DNA from 3 places in the Acetobacterium sp. K1/6 genome. Region 1 is predicted to be linked to each of the others. Evidence: riboswitches for the same ligand, from Rfam matches in the RefSeq annotation. Region 1 holds a riboswitch; each other region holds the start of a gene.
What was found. A riboswitch is a leader RNA that binds a small molecule or an ion and turns the genes downstream of it on or off. The one in region 1 is predicted to bind molybdenum cofactor.

Region 1 (5,109 bases):
TCAGTGCCGAAGCCATTATTGATCTGCTGGGTTCAATCAACAGTGAAGATCCGCTAAGCCCGCTGATCGAAAATATTGTCAATGGCAAGATCAGAGGCATTGTCCTTTTTGCCGGATGCAACAATGTTAAAGTCAAACAGGATCATAATTTTGTTACCATGGCCCAGAAATTACTGAAGCATAATATTTTAATCTTGGCAACCGGCTGCGGTGCTGGGGCTTTTGCCAAAAATGCGCTGATGAATTCCGAAGCAACTGAAGATTACGCCGGTGACACTTTAAAAGAAGTTTTGACCTTTCTGGGCTTTGAAGCAGGTTTAAATGCCCCATTACCGCCAGTTTTACATATGGGATCCTGCGTTGATAATGTCAGAAGCATTGATCTGGCCGTGGCTATTGCCAACCGTTTAGGCGTCGACTTAAATCAATTGCCGTTGGTTGCCTCAGCTCCGGAGCTCATGAGTGAGAAAGCAATAGCTATCGGCTCCTGGGTGGTCACCCTGGGTATTCCTCTTCACGTTGGTCTGGCGCCCCCTGTTACTGGAAGCAGTCTGGTAACCAATGTGTTAACCTCAGAATTAAAAAATATCGTTGACGGTTACTTCATGGTTGAAGAAGATCCCGAAGAAGCGGCTGACAAAATCATCAGTATCATTGAAGAAAAAAGACTGGGTCTGAATCTGGACTCCAGTTTGGATTCCGCAAACAATATCGAGGTGCTTTCTTGAATATTTCTAAGGATGATTATAACAAAATTGATAGCTGTCCTGTATGTGGTCGTAAAATCAAGCCAATAAAAATGGACTATATCAAAAAAAGAATACCGGATATTTCTGAAGAAGAATTACAGTCCCTTAAAATCTGTAGCAGTTGTAAAAGAAAACAACAATAATCCAGGTAAAAAACGCACCCTATATCATTATAGAAGTTAAAAAATGCCGTGGCCTATCAGTTCATGATCAGGCCACGGATTTCCTCAATTTTATTCTGTTTTACCGGTTATCTAGAATTCTGCAGTTTACTTTTAGATTCATTTAAAATCCCAGCAGATCCAGCACCTTGTCATCGACATGGCGGTTCTTGCCAACAAAGGGATAATTATGAATATGCAGGGCCGGGTTGAAGTTCAGTTCGATGATGCTGTAATTGTTGTCAGTGGGGGGTTCTTGAATATCATGGATAATGATATCCGCGCCACAGATTTTGGCGCCCACCGCTTGCGCGGCTTTAACAGCAATGGCTTTGTACGCAGCGATGATCTCATCGGTAAAATCAAGGCTGTCACCGCCGGTACTGATATTGGAATTTTCCCGGAGATAGACGGTTTCGCCAGGGCCGGGAATGGTCTCGATCGATTTAGACTGCTCGCTGAGAAAGGCAATTTCAGTGTGGTCCAACCGCAGCTTCTCCAATGGTGTGACATAGCCCTTACCCCGCAGCGGATTCAGGTTTTTCTCAGCTACCAGTGCTTCGATGGTATGCACCCCATCGCCCACCACATTGGCCGGAACCCGATGAAGAATCCCCACTACCTCATCGCCGATAACCAGAAAGCGATACTCCTTGCCGGGTATGAATTCTTCAATCAGCACCGCGGTATCATGAGTGAAAGCCTGGATTACTGCCATCTGGTAGCAACTTTCACACTGGAGATTCTTATGAATCACAATCCCCAGCCCAAAGTTCGAGGATTTGGGCTTCACCACAATATCTTTGCCCCGAAATTCTTCATAATACACCATCGCTTCGGCTGCCGATTTGACCTTAATCCCGGCCGGCACGTTGATGCCCTTTTCACGCAACACCAGCTTGGTGACTTCTTTATTCTCCATAATCAGCGGTGCGATATAGGTGTCGGCTGATGTCCGGGTCGCCTGTTTGACATACTCTATTTTATCGCCTTTTTTAAGCCGGATAAAATTGTCTTCAAGATCCAGGATCTCAACCGCAATCCCTCTGCGCTCGGCCGCGTTAATCAGCATCGCCGTTGATAATTCCAGTTTTTTATCATTTTTTTCAAACATCACTCTTCTCCCTTTTTATCGCCGCAGCTCTGGCTATAAAGTCTTGATTCTTTATTATAGCAGTTTTAACTATTGATAACAGTCTGTTTTGAATAAAGTATCCAATTTTTGTTGACATTTTTGTAGCATCAGTATAGAATGAGCTTGTGAATTATTTAACTAAATAGAAAGATAGCTCCGAGCCTTGATTACCTAAAGCATTGCTATGGGATCAGGCCGATAGGGTGTAGATGGAAACGTTTGCGCCTCCACGTTGGGAAGGGGTTAATTCTTCAAATCACAAAGCAATATTCTGATTTATTTAGCATACTTGTTTTGATTTGGTATGCTTTATTCTATTTCAGTATGCTTATTTTGCTTCGGCTTGCTATGATTTGATTGCGTTAATTTAAGAAGACCAACTGGTCTTCTTTTTATTTTTGTTTTAATGATTCCGGGGGAAGTGGCTTCCCCGACTTGTTATGCACCATCAGATGAAAGGAGGTTTCAATTAATGGAATCAATCACATTAACATCAGACTCTTCCTAACCCAGTTATTCTATCCACGATTCAGATCATCGGAAATCATGAAAGAATAAAAAACTTTGGAGGAACTATGGAAACCAAAAAATATTTTGCACCATCGGAAATTGTTGACGTTGCCATTGGCGCAGGGATAAAAAAAGTCTCAACCCCCTATTTAAAAGAATTCATGCTGGCAATACTGGCCGGTGTTTTTATCGGCTTTGCATCAGAAGGTTCCAATATGGCCGCTTTCAATCTACTGGCAGATCCGGGGACTTATGGACTTGGCAAATGCCTTGCCGGAGCGATATTCGGTACCGGACTGATGCTGGTCATCATTGCCGGTGCTGAAATGTTCACCGGTCAGACCCTGATCACTGCCGCCGTGTTGGACAAAAAAGTCCGACTCTCTCAAATGCTAACTAATTGGGGACTGGTATGGATCGGAAACCTGGTCGGTGGCGTCTTTCTGGCCTACATGATGAGTCAGAGTGGGCTGTTCAACAGCGGTGACAGCCTGCTGGGTGCCATGACCATCAAAATTGCCGTCGGAAAAGTCACCATGCCGTTTATGTCAGCTTTCTTTTTAGGGCTTATGTGTAACTGGCTGGTCTGTTTAGCTGTCTGGATGTCCTTTGCCGCTAAAGACATTACCGGCAAGATTCTGGCCATCTTTTTTCCCATCTGGTTGTTTATCACCTCTGGTTTTGAACACAGTGTGGCTAATATGTATTACATTCCGGCCGGGATATTAGCTAAAGCCAATCCAAAATGGGTCGAAGTTGCCCTGGCCAATGGTGTCACCCAAGAAAAACTGGATGCACTCAATTGGACCTCCTTTTTTCTAAACAACGAACTACCAGTGACTCTGGGTAATATCGCCGGCGGTGCCCTTCTGGTGGCTGCATATTACTGGTTTATCTATAAATCAGACTTCGGCAAAAAAGATGATCTATAACTGATACCCGTCCATGAGACCGGATCCATCCGCTCAAAAAAGTCCGACAACTGAGTTGCTTCAGCTGTTTGGACTTTTTTATCGCAACTGCTTGCGAATACTAATCTGATCAACTCAGATATTATCGCAAAATGAGTTTTCTCTTGATAAATTTTACTTTCCACTAAAGCTCTTTTAACAGCATCATCAAGCGCTCACAGATATCGTCCAACTCGCGGATTTTATCGCCCAGCCGCTTTGAGGTATCTTCTTTGTCAGTAATGACCCGATTGACCAGCTCGCTGAGTTCCTGTTTCAATATCTGCGATTCCCGCTCCAGCACGCCCTTAAAATCCCGGACACTCTCGCGGATCTTGTACTGATAATTATAAATCATGTTATTGATATTGTGCTCCACGTCAGTCAACATTTTGTTCTGATACCGGGTGTATATCTTTTTATTGGCGTAACCCCGGGGCATCAGGTAAATCAGATCATTTATATCCACCAGAAAGGCCGCCGGTTTCTGATTAACCTTGACATAGAAATCATCCCGGGAGGACAGCGTATGGACGATGGTGTCAACCTGATAGTTAATCCCGAACAGTTCCGCCACCACCTTGCGCAAAAATTCCTTGAGATCATCAATCTTCTGATTAAGCAGCTCGGTCAGATGTTCGTATCCTAACGCAAGACTGGCTAGCCCCCGCTCGCTGAGGTCATTGAGCTGGGCCGATAACTGCTTTTCCAGCAGCGTCATCAACGCTTTTTCCAGTTCTTTCGGCTTCATCTCCCGATTCTTTTGATAAGTGGCTGCCATTGCCACAGTCAGAGTTTCCCGAATGCCGACGGAACCATCCTGTAACTCTGCTCGAATCTGCTCCAGTAACTCATCAATGTGGCGTAGCAGATAAAAGCTGGAATCCCGGGTAATCTGATCCAGATTGACCAGCTTTTCTTCCAGTTCGCTGCGTTTTTCCTCCAGGCTTTTAAGGGGCATGCCATAAGCCCGGCGGTAAAGCTCCAGATGGGAATGGGCCGCCCCCAGCACCTCGCGAAATTTGATCTGCACCGATTCGACAATGATCTGATCGGCCGAAACTGTAATGTCTGCCGCTATTTTTGCAAACAGCGTATCCATCCCCGCGTTGGTTTTGGCACTGATGGCAAACAGCTCAATGGTATCCACGGCCATAATCTCACAGAGAATCTCATGGCAATAAGCCAGATAGATTTCCAGATCATCCTCGCTGATGGTATCGATCTTATTAATCGCAAAATAGAATTTGGCAGTGTAATTTCTGGCCTCAACCAAAAATTCCCGCTCGATTTCGTTAATCGGACTATCCACCGAGAGCATAAAAATGATCGCGTCGCTATCCTTCATAATGGCATAGGCTTCATCGGTATTGTTCTGATGAATCGATCCCACCCCGGGAGTATCCACCAGGGTGATGCCGTCTTTGAGAAAATCATCGGGCAGAAAAAGATTGACAAAAGAAACCCCCTTCTGGTTGTTAGGGTTCTGCTGTTCGGCAATATACCCCACCAGCTGCTCCAGCGCCACCGTCTGACTCTCCCCGCTTTTAAAATGAACCTCAGCCAGCTCATTTCCATATTGGATGCGCGTCGCCACCGAGGTC
Region 2 (5,109 bases), on a different contig from region 1:
GCCATTGCAGGTAACTTGGATAACCGTGGCGATACAAGTCGCTTCTCAGGAGAATATGCTCAGGTTATTGCAGGTTTTAATAATGCTTTGGATGCTCTCACAGCCCCAATGCAGGAAGCTTCTGTTGTTCTAAATGAATTATCTCAGGGAAATCTTCGTGCCGTCATGATCGGGAGTTACAAGGGGGAAAATGAACAAATCAAGAATAATATGAATAAAACCATTGAATTCTTAAAATGTTATGTCAGCGAAATATCGAAAACACTGGCGGCGATCAGTAAGGGAAATCTTAACCAGGAAATCACGACCGAGTACTTGGGTGACTTTATGGAAATTAAAACTTCGCTCAACGGTATCGCAGAGAGTTTGAGTAAAACCATGAAAGATATCGATATTGCCGCCGAACAGGTAGATTCTGGTGCACAACAGATTTCGGATGGGGGTCAGGCGGTGGCGCAGGGAACCACCGAACAGGCGAGTTCCATTCAGGAATTAAGTGCTTCGATCGAAGAAGTGGCCGATGAAACAAAACGAAATGCCAATAATGCCAATAATGCCAATGCTCTTACAGAAAAGGTTCGTGAGAATGCTCAGATAGGGAATGCACAAATGGCGAAAATGGTCCAGGCCATGACAGAAATTAATGATTCATCCAACAATATTTCCAAAATTATAAAGGTAATCGACGACATTGCCTTCCAAACAAATATTCTGGCATTGAACGCCGCCGTGGAAGCGGCCAGAGCCGGTCAGCATGGGAAGGGATTTGCTGTTGTTGCCGAAGAAGTAAGAACCTTGGCGGCACGGAGCGCCGAAGCCGCAAAGGAAACTACCGCACTAATTGAAGGTTCCATAGAAAAAGTGGCAGATGGCACAGCGATTGCTGGTGATACAGCTGAAAGTCTAATGGTAATTTTAAGCGATATTGAAATGGTTGCTGGTCTGGTGGCAGAAATAGCCAGAGCATCCAATGATCAGGCCTCGGAAATTTCACAGATTACCCTTGGTATAGAACAGGTTTCAAGCGTTGTTCAAACCAATTCGGCCACCGCAGAGGAAAGCGCGGCAGCCAGTCAAGAATTATCCAGTCAGGCTCAAATGCTTAAGAATATGGTTGGTTTGTTTGAATTAAAGAAGAAGTGAGACGATAATGATTCTTATTGTCTTAAAAAGCAACATGTCTTTTTGTGGCGAATTTTTTTGAAGTGAGTAAATCGATCGCAGTCTTGTAGCGGAAAACATAAAAATGACAACAGTGCATAGCCAGATAATCTAATGGAAGAAAAGCTTTCGGTACTGGTATTATTTTAGTTTTTTACAATCATTTCATAAGATAACATCAAATGTTCACGGATATCCGGGTTATTCATGTCCACTTGGATCAGCTCATGGATTTTTTTCAGGCGATACTGAAGTGTATTGCGGTGAATGTGTAAACATTCCGATGTAATGGTGCTGTTTCTTTCACATCTCAGGTACTGAAACAATGTAAAGCAAAGGTCAGCTTCATTTTCACGATCATAGGCGTTTAGTATCAAAATGGCTGGATGACACAGACAGAGATCTTTGGTTGTTTTTAGCAGAGAATCATGGATATAGGAGGTTGTGAAATCTTCGCAACGACGGATACAGGTATTTGCGGATTTACCATAGTGGATCGCCAGTTTAGCTTGATTCAGGCGCTCAGCCAAGGTATCCCACTCTGCAAAAGGCAGGGAAACACCACAGATAAAATCAAGCGGTTGAATGAGGTTTGTTAATTCATCAACCAGGGTATCAAATTCCGATTTTAACAGCAGTAATAAGGTTTCATTCTCGTAGACAAGACGCTTACCCTGGGGAATATACTGATCAAGCAAACCATTTAACGATTCCTTTGTCAGTTGCTCATGGTTATTCACAAACAATAATAAAACACAGGGAACTTTATTTTCCCAACCCAATGCCAAGAGTACCCAATCCAATTCTTCTTTTGGGACTGTTTTTCTATTTAACAGTTCACAAAATATTTTAGACATGGACTGCGCATAGGTGGATAGTCCTGGAAAATGGGTAAATGATACAATTTTAAGAAATATATCCGCCAATTGACAGTGCCCGGTTGTCACAACGGTTTGGTATTCCATGATTTGGATGTGTAAATGCATGTCATTAGCCTGTTTTAAGGTGCCACCGATACAGCGGTGAGATAGTTCGCCAAATGATAACAGGGAAGCCTTGGTACCTTGTAAAACAACTGAGTAATTATCCGATTTTCGCAACATTTGGATTGAGTAAAGTGGAACCCGTCCAGATTTGACGATGTGCTGCCAAGTTCCCCGAACATAGTCATTTTGATATTCGCGGGAAAAAGCAAAAACGCGACCCTGCCAATTAGCGATAAAAATAGGATTCCGGAAAACCGGAACAGCAAGGTCGACAAGATCCTGCAAAGATGAATTTGAATAAACAGCATCTTTCAGCGAAGACTCCCATAACTGAAAGAATTCATAAGCAGCGAGCGATTCATTAAATATCGAAATAACATTTCCTTCAACAGCAAGATAAAAAGATTTATAGACACAGACAACACATCGATTGGTGTTCAGAACGGGGTTAATTTCTGATTCTAAATCTGTCGATTCAGTGATATATAAGAAAACATCTGCTAATTCTGGTCGCTCTTTATCTTTTAACCGGATACCTGTTATACCAGGTTCTGAAGTTTCATCTTCCATTTTTGATGCGAGGATTTTAACCCCCTTTGCGTCAAACCAGTCCTTCAAAATATACAAACTCAATTTCATGACAAACTCCTTTATCAATTGTTCAAAATGAACAGTCGACTTAATTTAGACGTGTAAAGATTTGGTCTATGTGAACGTATACAAAGATCGATAATGGGATTATACTACACCTAAAGGTCAGTTTCAATAATAATATATTCCGATTTACATATGACCCATGTGGCCAATGTGAACAATGGGTAAAAGAAGTAATTTTTTTGCCTTCCATTTGAAAAGGAATTCAGAACGTTTCAATCGTTTTGTTTTCTTTTTTTGCATTTGAAATAAATGGTGTTCCAAATCATATGAGACACTATTTATAAATAAATTTAGGAGGTTTGATAAATGGGTTTTCAAAAAGCGAAGGGTTATATCGGTATGACTGACCCATCAGTTGCAGCATGCCAGGATTGTAAGGTATGTGAATTATTTTGTGCAGCAACACATGATGGTGCCTGTGGTTCAGAATTAAACAGGCTTTGGGAATCAAGCGATATTTTTGCTGGGGAGTACATCACGTATTCATGTAAACAGTGTCTGGCGCCATCATGTATGGATGCCTGCAAGGTTGAAGCAATTTACATCGATGAGGCGACAGGTGCACGATGCATTGACGCTGAAAAGTGTATTGGCTGTAAAGCCTGTATTAAGGCATGTCCACTGGATCCGCCAAGAATTAATTTTGATAGTATCAATAAAAAAGCGAAGAAATGTGATTTGTGCAAAGAACGGGAAGATGGACCAGTATGTGTTCAAATGTGTCCGACTATGTGTTTGCAACTCAAGAAATATTAAAGATAGGGAGATGAAGCTATGAATGAACAATGCGGATGGGCAGGAAAAATATTAAGAGTAAATCTAACGGACGGTACGTTTTCAGATGTCGATACCATGCAGTATGTTCCGAAATTTGTCGGTGGTTTGGGGGTTGCACATAAGATTTGGTGGGATGAAATGCCGCCAGGGATTAAAGCATTCGACCCAGAAAACAAACTGATTTTTATGACTGGGCCGGTTACCGGAACAGCGTCACCTTCAAGCGGAAGAGCTGAATTTGTTTCCATATCCCCACACAGTTATCCAGAACAATACGCAAATACCGGTATCGGCGGTTCTTTACCCACCTATCTAAAGTGGTGCGGTTATGATGGGATTATCATCGAAGGTAAATCACCGGTACCGGCCTATCTTTATATCTCAGCAGATGGGCCAGAATTAAGGTCAGCACAGGATATCTGGGGATTAGGGCTGGTTGATGCCCAGGAAATATTACATGACCGTCATGGGGAAAACTCGTCGTCTTATGGGATTGGACCAGCAGGTGAAAACCTGATTCGTTTTGCTATCATCGGTTGCGGCATTCACAGTGCAACCGGCCAGGGTGGTCATGGTGCCGTCATGGGTTCAAAGAATCTCAAGGCCATCACGGTAACTAAGGGCAAACATCAGGTGAAGGTCGCTGATCCGGAAGGTCTATTAAAAACAACCTTGAAATTTGGACCGATCAGAAAACCCATGCCTGTTTACGATATGGATTTGGCCGATGATAAAACAAATCCTTTCTGGGATCGCTGGACGGGCCCGGATCGCAAACCTAATTTCTCAATCAACTGGATGGGGAATGTTCACAATAAACCCTTTAAATTTTTAAGTCATTCTTGTGGATTGGGATGCTATGCCTCCTGTGGTTTCTTTGAATTCAAAAATGTGCCTGCTGTAACCGAACCGAAACTGATACACGCTATGACAGGATGCAACCACACCCGTTATGAGCAGTTTTTCGATCGAGAAAATGAAACAGTACCGGGCGAAAATTTCAGAAAAGGTCTGGAAATTCATGAACTGGCGCAACAATTGGGGTTTGGCCATTTTGATATCATTTATGGTTTTGTTCCCTGGTTGTATTATACAAAAGCTATGGGTCTTGACACCGAATCTAAGGTTGGAATGCCAACTGATGTTCGGTCAAATGTTTGGTGGATTAAGCTTCTGAAAATGATTGCCTACCGTGAAGGTTTTGGGGATCTCATGGCTGAGGGGATCCGTCGAACGGTTGTGGAATTGGGTGAGGATGAATACGCTCATCCTATTTATGAAGGTCCTGAAGCAGCCAGAGAAGGTAACTGGCCTAAGGTCAGATTGCCGCTGGCACCGTTGGGGGCCTGGGGATACACATCAAGAAGTTTGGTTATGGAAATGCCATTCCCAATGGGCATGCCAGGTCTTTTAAACTGGCTCATTGAAACCAGAGATCCTCATCACAGCAAGTGGCCGGATTGGGCGCATAAGCGGTTTGGTGAATGGATGGCAACAGAAAAAGATCATTATAACAGTACCTTCCCAC
Region 3 (5,109 bases), on a different contig from region 1:
CTTCAACATATATGCCATTATAATTTAATTTTTTTATTCGTTCGATGTAATCTTCGGTGAGAACAGTATCTTTAGCAAGAATCAACTCACCCCGCTCACCCCAAAGATTGTTTCCTAACATCATTCCTTCGCGCAGGCAAAATGTTGGCACATATCTCATGGTTTTCCTCCCAATATAATGACCCCATATAAAGTCTGGACTAAGTAAATATTATAACTATAAAAACCCCGTTTATGCAATCAAAATTTCCTGGTAAGTCTGATAAAAAATAGTTCTCACAAAAATATTTGAATTTCTGTGATTTTAGTTCAGATAATAGCGTTTTAAAATCGATCAAGTGAGATAAACTCATCGATTGTAGGATGGTTAGAGGCCATGATTTTTTCCGGTGTGCCAGAAAAAAGACAAGATCCTTGATCCAGAAACGTCAGGTGGGTACAGATCCGGAAAGCCTGACTGAGATTATGGGTGATAATAATAATTGAAAGTCCCTGCTCTTTAGTTCTCGTTTTTAAAGCAGTTTCTATAATCTGGATGCTTTTGGGATCGATATTCGCCGTGGGCTCATCTAAAAATAGAACTTGGGGTGAAAAAGATAAGGCGCGAGCTAGTGCTGTTTTCTGGGATTCCCCACCGGAAAGATGTCGGGCACTCTGATTCTTAATCGCTTCAATTTCGAACTCATTCAATAACTGTGATACGGTTTGATCAATTTCGTCTTTTTCACGTTTGCGGATTTTTAACGGATAGGCAATATTTTCATAAACTGAGCGTGAAAAAAGGGTGGGGGTATGATTGGAATAGGTCATTTCACAAAAAATATTCGGATCTAAGGGCACGCCATTATAAAGTACATTCCCAGTAGTTGGGGTAACGAGACCGGCCATTATTTTCATTAGCGTGGTTTTCCCAGATCCGTTAGGTCCGATAATGCCGTGAATTTCTCCAGACTCAAAAAAAAGATCTTGAGATTGACCATTCAGATTGAGCACCGTTTTATCTTTATATGTTTTTGTAATATTACGCGTCTTAATATTCATTTTGATCCCCTATGATAAAATGGTATAAAATCGAGTTGGTAAGAAAAGAGATGGTCATCAGGATAAGTCCCATAGCGATGGAGACACTGTATTGACCCATATTGTTATTCATGGCGATAAAGGTCGTCATCACGCGGGTGAACCCCCGGATATTTCCACCCACAATCATTACTGCGCCGACTTCAGAAATGGCCCGGCCAAACCCACTGACCAGGGCGATCATAATGACGCCTTTTAGTTCCAGAATCAGCAGGATCAGAATATCCCACCCCTGAGCACCCAGCGTTTTCCCCGTTTGGACTACCTCATAGCCACTGGTGCTGGCATGGTTAAAGATGATGCCCATAATAACGGGGGTAACCAGAATAGTCTGGGCAATGATCATTGCGGTGGCAGTATACATCAGCTGAAACTGACCCAAAGGACCAGAACGAGCTAAAAAGAGGGCGGTAAACAAACCAATGATAACCGGCGGAAATGACATGAAGGTATAAAGAAACCGGGACACCACTGTCTTGCCTCTGAATTTTTTGATGCCCAGAAGAATGCCAAGAGGAACGCCGATCAGGGTGCCATAAAGGGTCGAAGAAAAAGAGACAAAAAGCGATAACAAAACAATTTGAATGATTTCAGGATCAAAAGAAAAAATGAGCCGAAAGGCTTCAACAAAACCATTGAGTATGTAGTCCATTGATTTCTCCACAATGCGATCCTGGAAGAAGATCTTCTCCCAGGACCTCAGTTAACTTTTTATTTTTGTGCAGCGTTGGGGATAAACAGCGGATTCCCATTCACTTCGTATGAACCGATCAGTTTTTGGGTTTCGGGTGATATAATCCAATCAACAAAGGCTTGCGCGCCGTCGGCATTGATCTGGTCATTGATTGATGGTGATACAGCAATAACCCCGTAAGGATTGTTTAAAATTGTATCGCCTTCGCAAACAATTTCCAGGTTGGTGATGGTATCTTTCATGTTGGCGTAGGTTGCCCGGTCAGCCAGAGTATAGCCCAATTTTTCGTTGGTAACAGTTAGTGTTTCGCCCATGCCGGTGCCGGTTTTTAAATACCAGTCGCCTGCAGGGGTGATATTGGCAGCCTTCCAGATGGCCAGCTCTTTGGTATGTGTACCGGATTTGTCATCCCGGGAGACAAAGGTTGATGGCACAGCAGCTATGGCAGTAAAAGCCTTGGCAGCATCAGCAGCAGCGTTTGCTTTTACCTTGGCCGGGTCTTCTTTTGGTCCCAGCACAACAAAGTCGTTATACATGACATCAAAGCGTTCGGCTCCGTATCCATCGGCGATGAACTGATCTTCCTGGGAACGTGCATGAACCAGAAGGACATCGGCTTCACCAGCTTTTCCCATTTCCATGGCTTTCCCGGTGCCCACGGCAACAACCTTGACGGCGATCCCAGTTTGGGCTTCAAAATCCGGTAGGATCACTTCCAGTAAACCGCTATCCTGGGTACTGGTGGTGGTGGCAAGAATGATCTCCCCGTTAGAACCAGGCTCTAATTCCTTTTTAGCCGGGGTGCAGCCCAGGCCACTCAGGGCAAGGGTACAGACAAATAATACAATAACCAATACTGACAATTTCTTTTTCATTTTCTTCCTCCTAAAAAATAGTATCAAAGAGAAGTCTCTTTAATGACATAACGGGAGGTCAATCCAAAAAAATAAAATGACTGCTCAAAAAAACAGTCAGATAATTCCATGAATTCCACCATCCTTTACACACTGGAAAGCACAATCATTTCTAACCGTACTCTATCGATTGATAAACCATAGCAAACCGTAGGTGCATCAATTCGGATTGTATTGTTTTCATTAAGAAAACGTTATTCAATTACACCGATTTTAGCAAAGATTATTGGCTTCGTCAAGGTCGAAGTCGGATTTACCCATGAATCTGCTGATATTTGAGTAAAACCCAGTATAAATTAAAAGTAAGGGTAAAAAGTATCAATAATCGTTAAAAAATTGAGGAGGGTTTGCATCAAAAATGAACGTTTTTTTATCCTGATTTTGAACTGCTTTTTTTTTAGATCTTTTAGTATGACATTTTTGCCCAGCCGTTGACAGACAAAAAATCTGATGATACCATGAACCAACCAGACTAATGTAGAATATTTTTTATGAAGGATAATGTGATGAAGACAATAAGAATATGTGTTGGCAGTGCATGCCATGTAAACGGATCCTATAAGGTTGTTAAAGCCTTGAATCAAATTATTGAAGAGCGAGAATTAGGGGATGAGGTTGAACTGGTAGGGTCATTTTGTATGGGGAAATGTACGGAGGGGGTTGCCGTGGAATGTGATGACATCATCTATGCCGTTTCAACTGAAAATGCGAAAGAAATTTTCGAGAAAATTATGGGGGAAAAATAATTGAGTATCATTAATTTTTCAAAAGATAAATGTCGTAATTGTTATAAGTGTATCCGGAAGTGTCCAGTCAAAGCCATAAAACTGAAGGATAAACACGCCCAGATTATTCAGTCGATGTGCATTGGCTGCGGGATCTGTATTGCAACATGTCCTCATAATGCCAAAGAGATCCATAGTGATGTTGATACCATCAAAAAATGGCTAAAAACCGAGCAGGTGGTACTCAGTTTATCAGCAGTATTTCCGACTGCTTATTACCTTAACCATCCCAGACAGTATTTGGGAATTCTAAGGGAACTGGGATTTACAATCATTGAGGAAACTTCCATCGGTGCTGAGGTAGTCACCAAAGCTTACGCCGATGAATATTGCAGTGATAAAAAGCTGGTGATTTCTTCCTCCTGTGCGGCAATAAAAAATCTCATTGAAATTTATTATCCTCAGTATTTGTCCGCCTTGAGCCATCAGGTTTCGCCAATGATCGCCCATGGCAAGATTCTTAGAGAAAAATACCCGGAGGCTAAGATCGTTTACGCTGGTTCCTGCCTGGCAAAAAAAATGGAGGTTCATGATACGGATGTCCGTGGCATTATTGATGGGGTCTTAACCTTTGATGAAATCGATGCCTGGATTAAAGAGGAGCATATTGACCCCAATAAGATGCCGATAGAGGAATTCAACGCCATCGGTACCAATACCGGACGGCTCTATCCAATTACTGGAGGACTGGCTAAAAACAGTGTCGAAAATCTCGACGGCAGCCGGAAAATTCTTCGCATCGACGGCGTCAAGGATTGCATGGCGTTCATGGATGAAATTCATCAGCTGGAGAAGAAGTATTGGATTGAAATGAATGCCTGCGAAGAAGGGTGTGTCAATGGTCCCGGAAATCTTCACAGCCCTTTGTCTAAATATGAAAAGGTGGAAATGCTCCAGACCTATATCGATTTAAACAGCAACAAAGAACCATCGAATGAGATTCCCGAAATCAATAGTAGACGGTCCTTCCATAAACGGCCGGTTCATCATCTGGGCGAAGTTCCCGAGGAAGAACTTGAAAGGATTTTAAATCAGATGTCTAAATTCACAGAACGGGATGAACTCAACTGTGGCACCTGTGGTTATGAAACATGCCGGGATAAAGCCCGAGCGGTTTACTGGAATATGGCGGAAATGGATATGTGTCTGCCGCTGATTACCAGTAAAACCGAAGCGATTTCAAACTTGATCATTACGACCACCCCCAACGCCATTGCCGTGCTGGATAAAAAATTCCGGATCATTGAGTTTAATGCCGCCGCAGAACGCCTCTTTAATATGAAAAAAGAAGCTGTGATGCGTTACAATTTTGTGGATGCGCTTGATTATAATCCCTTCCGAAAACTGGACAATAACCGCGGCAATACCTATACCGGAAAAGGGCATTACGAAAAAGAAAACCGGATCTTTATGGAAATTCTGACCTATATTCCAGAACAGGAATTGTATATGGGAATTTTTATTGATATCACCAGGCAGGAAAAACAGGAGCAGGAGATGTTAAATATCCAGGAAGAAACGCTTAAAATGGCTCAGCGGGTGATTGACAAGCAAATGCGGGTTGCTCACGAGATCGCCGGGTTGTTGGGCGAAACCACGGCGGAAACCAAGGTGACGCTGACCAAACTTCAAAAAG

Region 2: another riboswitch for molybdenum cofactor. It lies ahead of U2P91_RS07775 (4Fe-4S dicluster domain-containing protein); the one in region 1 lies ahead of U2P91_RS01655 (formate/nitrite transporter family protein).
Region 3: another riboswitch for molybdenum cofactor. It lies ahead of U2P91_RS08305 (substrate-binding domain-containing protein); the one in region 1 lies ahead of U2P91_RS01655 (formate/nitrite transporter family protein).

What each region holds. Positions count from the first base shown of each region.
Region 1 covers NZ_JAXQGA010000001.1:356,901-362,009, forward strand. Annotated here, with positions in the region: gene cooS (anaerobic carbon-monoxide dehydrogenase catalytic subunit) at 1-728, shown strand, start outside; gene gshAB (bifunctional glutamate--cysteine ligase GshA/glutathione synthetase GshB) at 1,035-2,024, opposite strand; molybdenum cofactor riboswitch at 2,188-2,304, shown strand; gene U2P91_RS01655 (formate/nitrite transporter family protein) at 2,621-3,487, shown strand; gene U2P91_RS01660 (dynamin family protein) at 3,651-5,109, opposite strand, start outside.
Region 2 covers NZ_JAXQGA010000007.1:14,288-19,396, forward strand. Annotated here, with positions in the region: gene U2P91_RS07765 (methyl-accepting chemotaxis protein) at 1-1,143, shown strand, start outside; gene U2P91_RS07770 (helix-turn-helix domain-containing protein) at 1,308-2,786, opposite strand; molybdenum cofactor riboswitch at 2,912-3,021, shown strand; gene U2P91_RS07775 (4Fe-4S dicluster domain-containing protein) at 3,111-3,560, shown strand; gene U2P91_RS07780 (aldehyde ferredoxin oxidoreductase N-terminal domain-containing protein) at 3,579-5,109, shown strand, end outside.
Region 3 covers NZ_JAXQGA010000007.1:131,630-136,738, forward strand. Annotated here, with positions in the region: gene U2P91_RS08290 (HD-GYP domain-containing protein) at 1-160, opposite strand, end outside; gene U2P91_RS08295 (ABC transporter ATP-binding protein) at 325-1,041, opposite strand; gene U2P91_RS08300 (ABC transporter permease) at 1,031-1,732, opposite strand; gene U2P91_RS08305 (substrate-binding domain-containing protein) at 1,792-2,649, opposite strand; molybdenum cofactor riboswitch at 2,754-2,870, opposite strand; gene U2P91_RS08310 ((2Fe-2S) ferredoxin domain-containing protein) at 3,195-3,434, shown strand; gene U2P91_RS08315 ([Fe-Fe] hydrogenase large subunit C-terminal domain-containing protein) at 3,435-5,109, shown strand, end outside.